4 regions of the Pseudocitrobacter corydidari genome follow, and region 2 is predicted to be linked to each of the others. Evidence: predicted binding sites of a transcription regulator. Region 2 holds the regulator's gene; each other region holds the start of a gene.
What was found. The regulator CRP, encoded in region 2, controls carbon source genes, mostly activating them, when cyclic AMP is high. The targets are predictions, from matches to a motif close to ATGTGANNNNNNTCACAT.
Positions count from the first base shown of each region.

Region 1: the regulator CRP is predicted to act here: its motif matches at 1,339-1,356, upstream of G163CM_RS06305 (iron-containing alcohol dehydrogenase).
Region 3: the regulator CRP is predicted to act here: its motif matches at 3,146-3,163, upstream of G163CM_RS10025 (ABC-F family ATPase).
Region 4: the regulator CRP is predicted to act here: its motif matches at 2,454-2,471, upstream of hpt (hypoxanthine phosphoribosyltransferase).

Region 1 covers NZ_CP087880.1:1,368,771-1,372,983, forward strand. The annotation lists gene G163CM_RS06295 (D-threonate 4-phosphate dehydrogenase) at 1-55, opposite strand, end outside; gene dtnK (D-threonate kinase) at 48-1,283, opposite strand; gene G163CM_RS06305 (iron-containing alcohol dehydrogenase) at 1,452-2,609, shown strand; gene G163CM_RS06310 (dihydrodipicolinate synthase family protein) at 2,613-3,500, shown strand; gene G163CM_RS06315 (TerC family protein) at 3,572-4,213, shown strand, end outside.
Region 2 covers NZ_CP087880.1:4,271,406-4,275,618, forward strand. The annotation lists gene argD (bifunctional acetylornithine/succinyldiaminopimelate transaminase) at 1-707, shown strand, start outside; gene G163CM_RS19780 (YccS/YhfK family putative transporter) at 700-2,775, opposite strand; gene crp (cAMP-activated global transcriptional regulator CRP) at 2,824-3,456, opposite strand; gene G163CM_RS19790 (OsmC family protein) at 3,757-4,161, shown strand.
Region 3 covers NZ_CP087880.1:2,157,680-2,161,892, forward strand. The annotation lists gene G163CM_RS10020 (M48 family metallopeptidase) at 1-1,240, opposite strand, end outside; gene G163CM_RS10025 (ABC-F family ATPase) at 1,451-3,043, opposite strand; gene ldtB (L,D-transpeptidase) at 3,261-4,181, shown strand.
Region 4 covers NZ_CP087880.1:2,964,615-2,968,827, forward strand. The annotation lists gene G163CM_RS13865 (ABC transporter permease) at 1-3, opposite strand, end outside; gene G163CM_RS13870 (ABC transporter ATP-binding protein) at 1-926, opposite strand, end outside; gene can (carbonate dehydratase) at 1,032-1,694, shown strand; gene hpt (hypoxanthine phosphoribosyltransferase) at 1,789-2,325, opposite strand; gene G163CM_RS13885 (glucose/quinate/shikimate family membrane-bound PQQ-dependent dehydrogenase) at 2,531-4,213, shown strand, end outside.

The DNA.
Region 1 (4,213 bases), 2.1 Mb from region 2:
TCTCCGGGCCAATACCCGCCGGGTCGCCCATGGTTACCGCAATAATATTATTCACTCATTTTCTCCTCGATAAAATTCAGAACCTGACGCAACGTGGTCTCATCGCCAAACCCGCCTGCTTTCGTCATCACCGGACGTGACCAGACGCCGCCCAAAAAGTGACCATATGGAACGCATTGCGCCACGTTTCTCCTAATACGAAACCCGCTCGCACCTAACGCGCTGGCCGTCGCCATTGCCACATCGCCACCTGAGAGATAAAGCGCATCGGGCGTTGCGTGAAGCAAAACCTGCCGGGTGAGTTCGCCGAGAAACTGGCAAATCTTTTCGCCAAGCGCTGTACGACTCATCTGCCAACGCTGACAAAGGGTGTCGATATGGTGCCTTGCTACAGAATCGGTACAGGTGTGGACAATACAGTGGTCTCCTTTCTGCAAGGCCTGAGCAATACGCACGCCATAGCCACTGGCGTCGCCTGCCAGAATGTGTTCAACATCGACGTATATCTTTGTGGTGCGTGGATGTGAATGCAGTGTGGCAATCTGCTGTTGAGCGATTTCGCTCATTGAACCAATAATGGCCAGCACGGTGCGTGGCGGCATTATCGCCGAGCGCCGGGCCACGGCATTACAAATACCAGCGGAGCCGACCAGCAGCAGCGGCTGTTTAGCCTGCATCACGGCGGCAGCGATGCGATCCAGGTCGTTGTCCGTCTGCGCATCCATCACGCCAATCCACGGTTGCTCACAAGACAAATGGCTGAGCTGAGAAACCGTAACGGGCTGGCATGTAATGGCCGTCTGTAGCCGGATGATGTCCGTAATTCGGGCACTCATTACCGGGGTTTTCGGATCGCTGGCAAACTCGGTTTCCGTTAGCCGCACGCCGTTTACCCGACACTCACCGTCCACCGTGGTCCTTCCCGCCTGAGGAAATGCGGGAGCAACCACTGCGCCCGTTAGACCGCAGGCCCTCATCAGGGCTTCAATTTCCGCGCCGATATTGCCGCGCAGCGTGGAGTCTATCTTTTTAATCATGAGCGGCGGGTTATTCGCCATGGGAAGATGGCGCATCAGCGAGGTCATTTTCATCGCCGCCTGCTTAGGATCCATCGCCCGGCTGTCGCTATTAATCACCCATACGCTGGCATCACCGCGATAAGGCGTTTCAAAGGCCACATCAACCGTATGCCCCACCTGCGCCAGACTTACCCCCGCGTCGTTGGCCCCCGTGAAATCATCGGCCACGACGAGAATGCTCGGCTTACTGATTCCCTTTTCCATCATCACTCCGGGTTGTTTATGTTGAGAATGATTATATTCAATCACATTTGATTAAATGTGAGCAAGCTCAAGTTATTAACCACCCGGATAAATTATAAAATTAGGCCATGGTACGTAGACGACGGCATTTTTCATGATTGAATTCAATCACCAGAAGAGAGGTTATTTGTGGTAATCATCAACAGCACCATACTGAGCGGCGCAGGCGCAATCCCTTCCCTGACATCGCTCTTACCCGGCATTAGAAAATTGCTGCTGGTCACAGACAGCAATATTGCGCAGCTTAACGGTGTGCAGCAGATTCGCGCCTTACTGGAAAAGCACTGCCCGCAGGTGAGCGTTAACGATAATGTGCCCGCAGAGCCTACGCATCATGATGTGCGCCAGCAAATGGCGAACCTCGGCAACGCTTCGTTTGATGTGGTGGTGGGCGTCGGCGGCGGCAGCGTGCTGGATGTCGCAAAACTGTTGTCGGTGCTTTGTCACCCTGATTCACCGGGGCTGGATGCGCTGCTTGCCGGTGAAAAACCGACGCAGCGGGTGCAATCATGGTTGATTCCTACAACCGCCGGTACCGGTTCAGAAGCCACGCCGAATGCGATTCTGGCGATCCCTGAGCAAAGCACGAAGGTGGGTATTATTTCTCCGGTGCTGCTACCGGATTACGTGGCGCTTTTCCCCGAGCTGACCACCAGCATGCCTGCGCATATTGCAGCGTCCACAGGCATAGATGCGCTTTGTCACTTACTGGAGTGTTTTACCGCGACCGTGGCAAACCCGGTCAGTGATAACGCTGCCCTGACCGGGCTAAGTAAGCTTTTCCGGCATATTCAGCCCGCCGTGAACGATCCTCAGGATCTGCGCGCAAAACTGGAAATGCTGTGGGCGTCTTACTATGGCGGCGTGGCGATTACCCATGCGGGCACGCACCTGGTTCATGCGCTCTCCTACCCGTTAGGTGGGAAATATCACCTTCCGCACGGCGTGGCGAATGCCATCTTGCTGGCGCCATGCATGGCCGTCGTACGCCCTTACGCGGTTGAGAAATTTGCCCGGGTCTGGGATTGCATTCCTGACGCGGATACCTCCCTGAGCGCGGAAGCGAAATCTCACGCACTGGTGGCCTGGCTACAGGCATTAGTCAATCAACTCAAACTGCCCAACAATCTCGCGGATCTAGGCGTACCGCCCGAAGATATTGCGTCTCTTAGCGAGGCGGCATTGAACGTGAAACGCCTGATGAACAATGCCCCCTGCCAGCTTGATCAGCAGGACGTGCAGGCCATTTACCAAACACTGTTTCCGCAACATAAATTTAAGGAATAAATCATGCCGAAAACCATTGAAGGTGTATTAACCGCCATCGTCACCCCATTTACCGCGACCGGCGGTCTGAATCTTCCGGCGTTAAAAGTCCAGGTGAATCGCCAACTGGAAGCCGGTAACGCGATTTTTTGCGGCGGCACCAACGGCGAGTTTTTTGTGCTGAACGAGCAGGAAAAACTCAGCGTTACGCAAACCTGCGTGGATGAAGTATCTGGCCGCGCACCGGTCGTGGCGCACATTGGTGAGATCTCGACGCGCGAAACAATTCATCTGGGCCAGCAGATTGAGAAAATGGGCGTAGATGCGGTATCGGTCATTACCCCGTTCTTCGTGCCGCTGAAGCAAGAAGAGCTGATTGCCCATTACACCGCAATTGCCGACGCGCTGAGCATTCCGATGTTTCTCTATAACATCCCGGCCCGCACCGGCAATACGATTCAGCCGGAAACCGCGCGCGCCCTGGCGTCGCACCCCAATATCATTGGGATTAAAGACAGCGCAGGAAGCCACGAAAGCCTGAAGGGTTTTCTCGATGCGGTGCGCGACATTGACGGCTTTAATGTGCTTAACGGCCCGGACTCGCTGATCCATAAAGGATTTGTCGAGGGGTGTTCAGCCTGCATCTCCGGGCTCGCCAACGTCGCGCCGCGAGAAATCAATGCCATCTGGTCTCGCTTCCATGCCGGTGATATTGAAGGGTCTTATCAGGCGCAAGAGAGTGTGACGGGCCTGCGTACCGAGCTCTATAAAGTGGCGTTTTCTCCGGCTGCGGTGAAAAAAGCATTGCAGCTTATTGGGCATGATGTGGGTGATAGCCGATACGCGGTTAATTTCACGTCGGAACAACTCAGCGAGATTAAACAAATTATTCGCAATTATAATATCAAATAAAATAATTATATTATCCAGCTCGCCAACCTGTTTCCATTAAGATTAGATTAAAGAGACTAAAGGATTAACACATGTTGCTGTGGTTATTGCAGCCAGACATTTGGCTCACTTTACTTACCCTCACCTTTCTGGAAATTATTCTCGGGGTGGATAATATTATTTTTCTTTCACTGGTAGTGGCAAAGCTGCCGTTATCGCAGCAAAATATGGCGCGTAAACTGGGTTTAAGCTGCGCGATGATTATGCGGATATTATTGCTGATATCCATTGCGTGGCTTTCACATATTACCCAGCCGCTTTTTACGGTGCTAGCGCTGGAGGTTTCCTTCCGCACATTGATTCTGCTCGGCGGCGGGTTGTTCCTGATTTATAAAGCGATACAGGAGATACACGAAGAGCTGTCGCCCGCGCAGGAAGACGCGCATGGCAGCGGGTCGCGGCAGCTGTCGCTGTGCGGTGCTATTGTGCAGATAATGCTGCTCGATATCGTATTTAGCCTGGATTCGGTCATCACCGCCGTCGGTCTTTCTCAACATATATTTATTATGATTGCCGCCGTGATGATTGCCGTTGGCATCATGATGTTTGCGGCGAAAACCATTGGTGATTTCGTTAACGCCACACCGTCAATAAAAATACTGGCCTTAACCTTTTTATTATTTGTCGGCGTATTGCTGGTTGCCGATAGCCTCAACATTCATATTGCCAAAGAG
Region 2 (4,213 bases):
TGCCGTTTAACGATTTGCACGCGGTTGAAGCGGTGATTGATGACCATACCTGCGCGATTGTGGTCGAACCCGTTCAGGGCGAAGGCGGCGTGCTGGCCGCGACGCCGGAATTTTTACAGGGGCTGCGTGACCTGTGCGATAAACATCAGGCGCTGTTGGTGTTTGATGAAGTGCAGAGCGGGATGGGGCGTACCGGTTCGCTGTTCGCCTATATGCACTATGGCGTGACGCCGGATATCCTCACCAGCGCGAAAGCTTTGGGCGGTGGTTTCCCGATTAGCGCCATGCTCACCACCGAAGAGATTGCCAGCGCATTCCACGTCGGCTCCCACGGCTCGACCTATGGCGGTAACCCGCTGGCCTGTGCCGTGGCGGGCGCGGCGTTCGATATTATCAATACGCCGGAAGTGCTGGATGGCGTTCATGCCAAACGCGAGCGTTTTGTGCAGCATTTGCAGGATATCGACGCGAAGTATGACGTTTTCAGCGATATTCGCGGAATGGGGCTGCTGATTGGTGCCGAGCTGAAAGAACCGTACAAAGGCCGCGCGCGTGAATTCCTTTACGCGGCCGCTGATGCCGGTGTCATGGTGCTGAACGCCGGGCCAGACGTGATGCGTTTTGCGCCGTCGCTGGTGGTGGAAGAGAAAGAGATCGATGACGGTATGACGCGCTTTGCGCAGGCGGTGGCGAAAGTTGTCAGTTGATATGGCGGTTTAGCCAGATACCGTGCCGCGGCCGCTGACGCCATGCCACCGACGAAATGGTGTGCATGGTGTTGAGGTGGCCCAGAATACGCTGGAGATGCTGTTCCATGGTGCTGAGTGGCCCGTGGGAGAGCGTATCCGGCGACTCCATGATGTTCACATCCCCACTGCTGCCCGATTCATCATACTCCAGGCGCTGCTGACAGCGTTGCAGGGCGACTTCACACGATTCCAGATAACGTTGCATCAGCTCCGGCGAGAGCGTGTCGTGCTCGCGCGCAAGCGTGGTCATGGCGTTGATATGCTCGACGATGAACTGGCTGTGGGTCACCCACAGTTTCATATCTTCCAGATAGTGCGTATTAAAGCCCGGTTCCTGCATCGCCTGATTGAGCGAGTTAAACAGGGCGTTGTGCGCCTGGTTGACGCGCATACGTTGATACGCCAGTTTTTCAGCGGAAGGATCGTCACTCAAAATTAACTGTATTGCTTCCTGATCCGCCTCCAGCGCAGAGTGCGCATTTTTGCGCAGCAGACCGCTTTGCCACTGCGGCCACAGCCACAGCATGCCGCCAAAGGCAATCAGGCAGCCGATAATCGTATCGGCGAAACGCGCGACGATAAACTGCTCGCCGTTGAGCGTCAGCAATTGCAGGGTATATACCGCCGTAATGGTGAAACCCACGGTCGCCCAGCCGTAGCTTTTACGAATGATCAGATAACTTATCAGGGTGATCACCAGCATCGCGGTCAGCGCGAATCCCTCCGGGAAATGGTAGTGCAGCGTGACCGCGGCGATAACCAGCCCCGCCAGCGTGCCCGCCGCTCGGTGGAAGATACGCACACGCGTCGCGCCGTAGCCGTTTTGCGTCACCAGCAAGACGGTCATTAATATCCAGTAGGGTTTCGGCAGATGCAGCGCCGCGCCCATCAGGCTGGCGATGCTCAACATCACGCTTAAACGCGCGGCATTACGCAGGGCGGGCGATTTCAGCGACAGATAGCTTTTCAGCGCCGGGAACAGCGGCAGGCGGCGCTCTTTATCGGCCATCAGGTTACGCGGATAAAGCGGACGCTGCGCGCGCAGGACTTTGGCGATGCGGCTGAAGTGCCAGGCGCAGAACTGCCCGACCGGGTTATCGGGATGCTGGCGGGCAATTTTCTCCAGCGCGCCAATTTGCTTATCCATATTGAAGCGCGTCGGGAAGCGGTGATAAAGAATGTCATCGGCCATTACCCGCAGGCGCGCGGCGACGGTTTGCGCGTTCCAGCGGATTACCGCTTCGGCGTGGCTGCGCTCGACCAGTTTTTGCACCTCTTCTGGCTGGTGCAGGCTCACCGAAATGTGTTCCTGTAAATCCAGCCCCATCTGGAAGGCGCGCAGCAGGCGCTTGTAATCATTGTGCTGATTGGCCGCCAGCATGTGCATCTGCTGGTAACACTGGGAAATCAGGTCGACCACTTTCTGCTGACGATTAAGCAACGGCGGCAGGGCGGTATTGGGGTCGGTATGTTGCGTCAGCAGGCTATATTTGGCTTCGCAGTACTCCGCCAGTTGGCGGTAAAGCAGGCTCAACGACTCGCGCAGCGGCTGTTCGCGCCATAGCCAGAACCAGAACCAGTTAAACAGCCCGTACCATAGCGTGCCGAGCGCGTAGATAAGCAGCGGTTCCCAGATGGGCATATTGCCCGCCAGGCTCAGGGTAAAAATGGCGGCAATCAGCGAGGCCGGAAGCAATCGCCCGTGCAGCGCGCTGATTTCGGCGGTAACGCCCAGCACCATCGCCAGACCGGTAAGAATAAACGGCAGCGGGATATCATCGGCCAGCAACAGTTGCACAATCAGGCTGCAACCGGCGAACAGAGACCCACCGATAATCAGGCGTTTGAAGAAGCGTTTATGGGGAGTATCCAGCCCGGCGATGTTGCAGCAGGCAGGCACTAAAGAGAACAGTAAGCCGTGTTGAAGCTGGCCGAGGATCAGGCCGACGGCGACCGGCAAACATAACACCAGCGTTTGCCGCAGTGCATAGTTGACTTCCGGGTGGTAAATCAGCCTGCGCCACATAAGAGACAAAAACGGCGTATTGCGCGAACAATACGCCGTCAGACGAGATTAACGCGTGCCGTAAACGACGATCGTTTTACCGTGTGCGGAGATCAGGTTCTGATCTTCCAGCATCTTCAGAATGCGGCCCACGGTTTCGCGGGAGCAACCGACGATCTGACCGATTTCCTGACGGGTGATTTTGATCTGCATACCGTCCGGGTGGGTCATGGCATCCGGCTGTTTTGCCAGATTCAGCAGCGTCTGTGCGATACGACCGGTAACGTCGAGGAACGCCAGGTTGCCCACTTTCTCAGAGGTAACCTGCAGACGGCGCGCCATCTGAGAGGAGAGACGCATCAGGATATCCGGGTTAACCTGGATGAGCTGACGGAATTTCTTATAGGAGATTTCAGCCACTTCACAGGCGGTTTTCGCCCGAACCCAGGCGCTACGTTCCTGGCCTTCTTCAAACAGGCCCAGTTCACCGATGAAATCGCCCTGGTTGAGGTAGGAAAGGATCATCTCTTTGCCTTCCTCATCCTTGATGAGTACTGCCACGGAGCCTTTAACGATGTAGTACAGCGTTTCCGCTTTTTCACCCTGGTGAATCAGCGTGCTCTTCGATGGGTACTTATGAATGTGGCAATGAGACAAGAACCATTCGAGTGTCGGGTCTGTTTGCGGTTTGCCAAGCACCATGCGCGGTTATCCTCTGTTATAAGCTATCGCCAGCGGCAAATCAGGCTACCACTGGTGGAAATAATGTCCTTCCCTCTACCTGGGAAGTTGGCCGTCAAAAATTGTCGCAGCCAGTATGTGATGTCCTCTGCATACATGCAGTACGTTTATGTATCTCTGTAGCATCCCGACTGTTTTAGCATAGCTTTCGCCGTGTGTCTCCTGGTGTCTCGCTTCAGCATGACCCAGGTCTACTTCCGTTGCGAGATTTGTTATGTGCGCGTAATCTGACAATAAATTTGCAACTCTGGAGTGACTATTATGCAAGCGCGTGTGAAATGGGTTGAAGGGTTAACCTTCCTGGGTGAGTCGGCTTCCGGGCACCAGATTCTAATGGATGGCAACTCAGGTGATAAAGCGCCAAGCCCGATGGAAGTCGTGCTGATGGCTGCGGGCGGTTGTAGCGCTATTGACGTCGTGTCAATCCTGCAAAAGGGCCGTTACGACGTGACCGATTGTGAAGTTAAGCTGACCTCTGAACGCCGCGAAGAAGCGCCACGTCTGTTCACGCACATCAATCTGCACTTCATTGTGACCGGCAAAGAACTGAAAGATGCGGCGGTGTCCCGGGCGGTGGATTTGTCCGCTGAGAAGTACTGTTCAGTGGCGCTGATGCTGGGCAAAGCGGTGAACATTACCCATTCTTATGAGGTGGTGGAGGGGTAACGCCCGCGTCGCCTTTATGTCGGATGGCGGCTACGCCTTATCCGACCTACGA
Region 3 (4,213 bases), 2.1 Mb from region 2:
CCTGTATCAGCAGTCCTTCATCGAGTGAAAGATTAAGGGCTGTGATACGCGTGCGGGTCGTGGGATGGCTATCCATGGGATGTGCAATTTCACTGTCGATGCTGGCAAGGACATCAAGCGGCCCCAGCTTTTGCAACGCAGAGATCAGACCTTCTGTCCAATTGTCACTGCTCTTTCGCCCGCGAAGAACGTCCTCCAGAAAGTGCTCAACGGGCTCACTCAGCGCCGATATTCTCAGCAATGCGCAGGCAAAGGCCGAAGAGGAGGATACGCGAGCCCCGGTTTCATCGGCGGCGAGTTCCCGGATGCGACTCCAGTGGTTCACCGTCTCATGGAAGGTTTGTAAAAACCACATCGCCATATCCAGAGCGGAATAGAGTACCAGGCGGTCTATCCAGGCATCCTGCATGTTTTTGGCCATCTGTTGCAGGCTATTTTGCATGCCCGCGTAGAGGGGCGCGAAACGCAGGCTATACTGCGTATCCTCACCGGTAAAATGACCTAATTCATGCCCCACGACAGCGGCAATCTCCGCTTCGTTAAGGAGTGACAGATACGTCAGCGGTAAATAGAGTGTATTCCCCGTTAAGCGCTCGCCCTTTTCAATTTGGACGGGGTTGGCCGTGACATAAAAGCAGTCAAAAAACCCCGCGACAATGTTATCCGGTGGCGTAAGCTGCGCCTGAGAGGTAAGGCCCCGAACCCACTGCCAGAGTTCGGGCGCCTGCATTTCCGGCAGATTGACACCTATCACCCGCGAATCTTCAGGATTAAACAGGGCAAAGCATCTACGCACAGAAAAGAAACTTTTAATGATCATCCAGAATATGGCAAATACCGCTATCACCATGGCGAACAGCAATTTCAGACCGCCACCATTCATCTCTACGTGACCCATAGTCCAGATAATTTCTGAGAGCACTAAGGCAACGGTCGCGAGGCCGCAAAAAAGAATTTCGCCAACCATCATGAAGGGTAGTAGTCGTCGGCAGAAATTAAACTTTTGGATGAGTACATCCTGGGAACGTCGCGAAGTGCGTGCACTGGCCTTACATACCATCACCGCGCTTCCCAGAATAAACATCGCCACCAGACTTAAGAGAAGCGCCAGCATGGCTAATCCAAACTGGATAATTTCTATATCGTCAGCATTATCACTTGCCCGCCAGCATTTCCATAATCCATATATAAAGAGAAACAGAGGGGTATAAAAAAGATTAAGCACTCTTTTTCTTTCCATAGAAAACGTCATCCATTTAAATTAAGAATATTATTGATCAATTTAATTGCAGTGCTTTATGTATTTAATAAATAAACCACCTTGCAAAATTCATTGTATATCAGCAATAGATTAAAATTAAACTTTGTTTTCTATAATAAAAAAGAGTTGAAACGGAAGAAAAAAAGTGGCTGGAAACACAAATAACTCTCTGCGCTTCCAGCCCTTATATTACTCGATACCCTTACTACGCAGGTAATCTTCGTAATTACCGGTGAAGTCAATCACGCGCTCCGGCGTAATTTCAATCACGCGCGTCGCCAGTGAGCTCACAAATTCACGGTCGTGGGAAACAAAGATCAGCGTGCCCGGATACATTTCCAGCGCCATGTTCAGCGATTCAATGGATTCCATATCCAGGTGGTTGGTCGGTTCATCCATGACCAGCACGTTCGGTTTTTCCATCATCAGTTTACCGAACAGCATGCGACCTTTCTCACCACCGGAAAGTACTTTCGCTGGTTTCTTGATATCGTCCTGGCTGAACAGCAGGCGACCAAGAATGCTGCGCACCGCCTGTTCGTCGTCGCCTTCCTGTTTCCACTGGCTCATCCATTCGAAGACGGTCAGGTCATTTTCAAATTCGAATTCATGATCCTGCGCGTAGTAGCCGATTTGCGCGTTTTCGGACCATTTCACCGTACCGTGATCCGGCGTTAAATCGCCCATCAGGGTTTTCATCAGCGTGGATTTACCGACGCCGTTGGTCCCCAAAATCGCCAGCTTCTCGCCCACTTCCAGCAGCAGGTTAACGCCTTTAAACAGCGGGCCGTTATCAAAGCCTTTGCTGAGCGCTTCCACTTCCAGCGCGTTACGGAACAGCTTCTTATCCTGCTCAAAACGAATGAACGGGTTCTGACGGCTGGACGCTTTGACTTCGTCGAGTTTGATTTTATCAATCTGGCGCGCGCGGGACGTTGCCTGGCGAGATTTAGAGGCGTTGGCGCTAAAGCGGCTGACGAAGGATTGCAGGTCAGCAATCTGCGCTTTTTTCTTGGCGTTATCGGCCAGCAGACGCTCACGCGCCTGGGTCGCGGCAGTCATGTATTCGTCATAGTTACCGGCGTAGACGCGCAGCTCACCGTAGTCGAGATCCGCCATGTGGGTACAGACCATGTTCAGGAAGTGACGGTCGTGCGAAATGATGATCATGGTGCTGTCGCGCTCGTTCAGCACCTGCTCCAGCCAGCGAATGGTGTCGATGTCCAGGTTGTTGGTCGGTTCATCGAGCAGCAGAATATCCGGGTTAGAGAACAGCGCCTGCGCCAGAAGCACACGCAGTTTCCAGCCAGGTGCGACTTCGCTCATCGGGCCGTAATGCTGTTCCAGCGGAATCCCCACGCCCAGCAGCAGTTCACCGGCACGCGCTTCGGCGGAATAACCGTCCATTTCGCCGTAGAGCACTTCGAGGTCGGCCACTTTATAGCCATCTTCTTCGCTCATTTCCGGCAGCGCGTAGATGCGATCGCGTTCTTGTTTAACTTCCCACAGTTCACCGTGTCCCATGATGACCGTATCCAGAACGCTGAACTCTTCGAAGGCGAACTGATCCTGACGCAGCTTACCGATGCGCTCGTTCGGGTCGAGAGAGACGTTGCCCAGCGTCGGCTCAAGGTCGCCGCCGAGGATTTTCATAAAGGTGGATTTGCCGCTCCCGTTAGCGCCAATCAGGCCGTAACGGTTGCCGCCGCCAAATTTGACGGAGATGTTTTCGAACAGCGGCTTACTGCCAAACTGCATGGTAACGTTGCTGGTAACTAACACGGAAGTATCCTGAGGAATGTGACAAACCGCCTATTATGCCACAATTCCGAATTAAAATCGCCCGCCTTCGTAACGCGCTAAACTGTCACCTAAGTGAAAAAAATGTGATTTCGTACACATCCGAATTCCCTGTTGCCGGGAATGCACATATAATGCGCTTCCATCATACATCCGATTTTCCAACCACAGCCTGAGTGGCACTGATATCTCGAACAACATGAACATGAAATTAACAACACTTTTCGCTGCGGCGCTTGCAGTCGTTGGCTTCTGTAAAACCGCATCCGCAGTGACATATCCGTTACCGACGGATGGTAGTCGTGTCATTGGTCAGAATCAGGTGATCACCATCCCTGAAAATAACAAGCAGCCGCTGGAATACTTTGCGGCGCAGTATCAGATGGGTCTTTCCAATATGCTGGAAGCGAACCCAGGCGTGGATACGTATCTGCCGAAAGGCGGCACCGTGCTGACCATTCCGCAGCAGCTGATTCTGCCGGATACCGTGCATGAGGGTATCGTCATCAACAGCGCGGAAATGCGTCTGTACTACTATCCGAAAGGCACGAATACCGTGATCGTGCTGCCAATCGGTATTGGCCAGTTGGGGAAAGACACCCCGATCAACTGGACCACCAAAGTAGAGCGTAAGAAAGCAGGCCCGACATGGACGCCGACGGCAAAAATGCACGCAGAATATGCCGCAGCAGGCAACCCGCTGCCGGCAGTGGTTCCGGCTGGCCCGGATAACCCGATGGGCCTTTACGCGCTGTATATTGGCCGCCTGTATGCGATTCACGGCACCAACGCCAACTTTGGTATCGGCCTGCGTGTGAGCCACGGTTGTGTGCGTCTGCGTAACGAAGACATCAAATTCCTGTTCGAAAGTGTGCCGGTCGGCACCCGCGTTCAGTTTATTGATGAGCCGGTGAAAGCGACCACCGAACCGGATGGCAGCCGCTTCATCGAAGTTCACAACCCACTGTCTACGACCGAAGCACAGTTCGAAGGCGGTGAAACTGTTCCGGTTACGCTGAACTCTTCTGTGCAGAAAGTGACCTCTCAGTCTGACGTAGACCAGGACGTGCTGAACCAGGCGATTCAGAGCCGTGCCGGTATTCCGATTCGTCTGAACTGATTCGGTTCAGATGCAAAAATGGCGAAGCTGAT
Region 4 (4,213 bases), 1.3 Mb from region 2:
CATGCCTGCTCTCCTTGTTTTTCATGGACCAGCGAGACAAACAGCTCTTCCAGTCGGTTCGCTTTGTTACGCATACTTAATACCTGAATGCCCTGCGCGCTAAGCTGAGCGAATACGCTGTTGATCCCCTGCTCACGCAGCACTTCCACTTCTAACGTTGAGGTGTCGACCAGTCGATACTGATAGCCTTCGAGCGTCGGCAGCGGGCTCTTCGGCGCTAAATCCAGAATGAAGGTTTCCGATTTCAGTTTAGAAAGCAGATTCTTCATCGAGGTATTTTCCACCAGCGTACCGTGCTGAATGATGCCGATGTTGCGGCACAGCATTTCAGCTTCTTCCAGGTAGTGAGTGGTAAGAATGATTGTGGTGCCTTTGTCGTTTAAATCCTTCAAAAAGCCCCACATTGAGCGGCGAAGTTCGATATCCACGCCCGCCGTCGGTTCATCAAGAATCAGCAGTTTTGGCTCGTGCATCAACGCGCGGGCAATCATCAAACGACGCTTCATCCCACCGGACAACATACGCGCACGTTCGTTACGCTTTTCCCACAGATCGAGCTGTTTTAAATACTTTTCGCTGCGTTCAATGGCATCTTTATGTTCAACACCATAATAGCCCGCCTGATGCACCACAATCTGCTGCACGGTTTCAAACGGGTTGAAGTTAAACTCCTGCGGCACCAGGCCTAGCTGGCGTTTGGCGTTGACCACATCTTTTTGCAGATCGTAGCCAAACACGCTCACAGATCCCGACGATTTGTTCACCAGCGAACTGATGATGCCGATAGTGGTCGATTTACCCGCACCGTTCGGCCCGAGCAGCGCGTAGAAGTCTCCGGCTTCCACTTGCAGGTCGATTCCGCGCAGTGCCTGGACGCCCCCAGGATAGGTTTTTTTAAGCTGTTTTAGTTCCAGTGCAATGGTCATTGAATATCTCTTTTGAATTCTTGCGTTCAATGTATGGTTTTAAAAAAAGTCGAGTTGACCTATATTAGCGCAACGCACTTACTTGGTTACAGGTCGTTAACCTCCATGAAAGACATAGATACACTCATCAGCAACAATGAACTATGGTCAAAAATGCTGGTGGAAGAGGACCCCGGATTTTTCGAGAAACTGGCGCAAGCGCAGAAACCGCGCTTTCTATGGATTGGATGTTCCGACAGCCGCGTTCCCGCCGAACGTTTAACCGGCCTTGAGCCGGGCGAATTATTTGTTCACCGAAATGTTGCCAACCTGGTCATTCACACCGATTTGAACTGCCTCTCCGTGGTTCAGTACGCGGTGGATGTGCTGGAAGTTGAGCACATCATCATTTGCGGCCACTACGGCTGCGGCGGTGTTCAGGCAGCGGTTGAAAACCCGGAGCTCGGCCTTATCAACAACTGGTTACTGCACATTCGCGATATCTGGTTCAAACACAGTTCACTGTTAGGCGAAATGCCGCAGGAGCGCCGTCTGGACACGCTTTGCGAACTGAACGTAATGGAACAGGTGTATAACCTGGGTCACTCTACCATTATGCAGTCAGCGTGGAAACGTGGGCAGAAAGTGACGGTTCACGGCTGGGCCTACGGTATTCACGACGGCCTGCTGCGCGATCTCGATGTGACGGCAACCAACCGCGAAACCCTGGAGCAGCGCTATCGCCACGGGATTTCCAACCTCAAGCTGAAACACGCTAACCACAAGTAACATCTGTTAAAAAGCCGGGCGGCGTCATTGCCTCACCCGGCTCAGGACAGGTTGGTTGAATAAGCGAGGCGCCATCAGGCGTTTCGCTTTTTTATTACTCGTCCAGCAGGACCACTTTCCCGACATACGGCAGATGGCGATAACGCTGTGCGTAATCGATACCATAACCCACCACAAACTCGTCTTCAATGGCAAAGCCCACGTACTCAACCGGCACGTTCACTTCGCGGCGGGACGGTTTATCCAGCAGCGTACAGATAGCCAGTGATTTCGGCCCACGCAGGCTGAGAATTTCGCGTACTTTCGACAGCGTATTCCCGGAGTCGATGATGTCTTCCACGATTAAAACATCTTTACCGCGAATGTCTTCATCCAGGTCTTTAAGGATCTTCACGTCACGGGTGGTGGACATACCGCTGCCGTAGCTGGAAGCCGTCATAAAATCGACTTCGTGGGAGACATGCACTTCACGGCACAGGTCAGCCATGAACATAAATGAGCCGCGCAGCAAACCCACTAACACCATTTCACTGCCACTGTCTTTATAGTGCTCAGTAATCTGACGGCCCAATTCAGCGATACGCGCTTTGATCTCCGCTTCCGGGATCATCACTTCCACAGTATGTTTCATAAAACTAACCATATGATTTTATAGGTAAATCTTTCGACCCCCCGGCGCTACGCCCGGACGTCGTTCGGCAAGCGCGACAGTATACCAGCAAATCGATTTCTCCGCTGAATTGGATAATAAAGCAAATTTTGTGATACCCGTCACACTTGTTAAATCCTATAATCAATTGAAAGCAATAATTAACAAACTGACGCGAGTATTCTCTATGGCAGAAACAAATTCACAACAACCACGATTACTCGTGGTGCTCACGGCCGTTTTTGCGGCTATCTGTGGGCTCTATCTTCTCATCGGAGGAGGCTGGCTGGTCGCCATTGGCGGCTCCTGGTACTACCCTATTGCAGGTCTGGTGATGCTGGCCGTTGCAGCGATGCTGTGGCGCGGCAAGCGTGCGGCGCTTTGGTTATATGCGGCTTTCCTGCTGGCGACCATGATTTGGGGCGTTTGGGAAGTCGGCTTTGACTTCTGGGCGCTGACCCCCCGCAGCGATATTCTGGTCTTCTTCGGTATCTGGCTGATTCTGCCCTTTGTCTGGCGTCGCTTGATTATCCCTTCCGGCGGGGCCGTTGCCGCGCTGGTTGTCGCGCTGCTGATTAGCGGCGGCATCCTGACCTGGGCTGGCTTCAATGACCCGCAGGAAGTGAACGGTACGCTGAGTGCTGATGCAACCCCAGCCGAGCCGATTTCCACCGTGGCCGATCAAGACTGGCCAGCCTATGGTCGTAATCAGGAAGGCCAGCGTTTCTCCCCCCTCAAGCAGATCAACGCCGAGAACGTTCACAAGTTAAAAGAAGCCTGGGTTTTCCGCACGGGTGACCTGAAGCGCGAAGACGATCCGGGTGAGCTGACCAACGAAGTGACGCCGATTAAAGTCGGCAACATGCTTTATCTCTGTACCGCCCACCAGCGTCTGTTCGCGCTTGATGCGGCCACCGGGAAAGAGAAGTGGCATTTCGACCCACAACTGAATTCCAATTCCAGCTTCCAGCACGTCACCTGCCGTGGTGTTTCATACCACGAAGCGCGCGCTGAAACAGCGAGCCCGGAAGTGGTAGCCGACTGTCCACGTCGTATCATTCTGCCTGTGAATGATGGTCGTCTGTTTGCGGTCAACGCTGAAACCGGCAAGCTGTGCGAAACCTTTGCCAACAAAGGTATCCTCAACCTGCAAACCAACATGCCGGATACCACACCGGGCCTGTATGAACCGACCTCTCCACCGATTATTACCGATAAAACTATCGTGATAGCTGGTTCGGTGACCGATAACTTCTCAACCCGTGAAACCTCCGGCGTTATTCGCGGTTTTGATGTCAACACGGGCAAACTGCTGTGGGCCTTTGATCCGGGCGCGAAAGATCCGAACGCTATACCGTCGGATGAACACACCTTCACCTTCAACTCACCAAACTCGTGGGCCCCTGCGGCCTATGACGCGAAGCTGGATCTGGTCTATCTGCCGATGGGCGTAACCACCCCGGATATCTGGGGCGGCAACCGTACGCCGGAACAGGAACGCTATGCCAGCTCCATCGTGGCGCTGAACGCCACTACCGGCAAACTGGTGTGGAGTTACCAGACCGTTCACCACGATCTGTGGGATATGGATATGCCGTCCCAGCCGACGCTGGCGGATATCACCGTGAAAGGCGAGAAAGTGCCGGTGATTTACGCTCCGGCGAAAACCGGCAACATCTTTGTGCTCGATCGCCGTAACGGCGAACTGGTTGTTCCGGCTCCGGAAAAACCGGTTCCACAGGGCGCGGCGAAAGGCGATTACGTCACCAAAACGCAGCCGTTCTCTGAACTGAGCTTCCGTCCGAAGAAAGATTTGACCGGCGCGGATATGTGGGGCGCCACCATGTTCGACCAACTGGTGTGCCGCGTG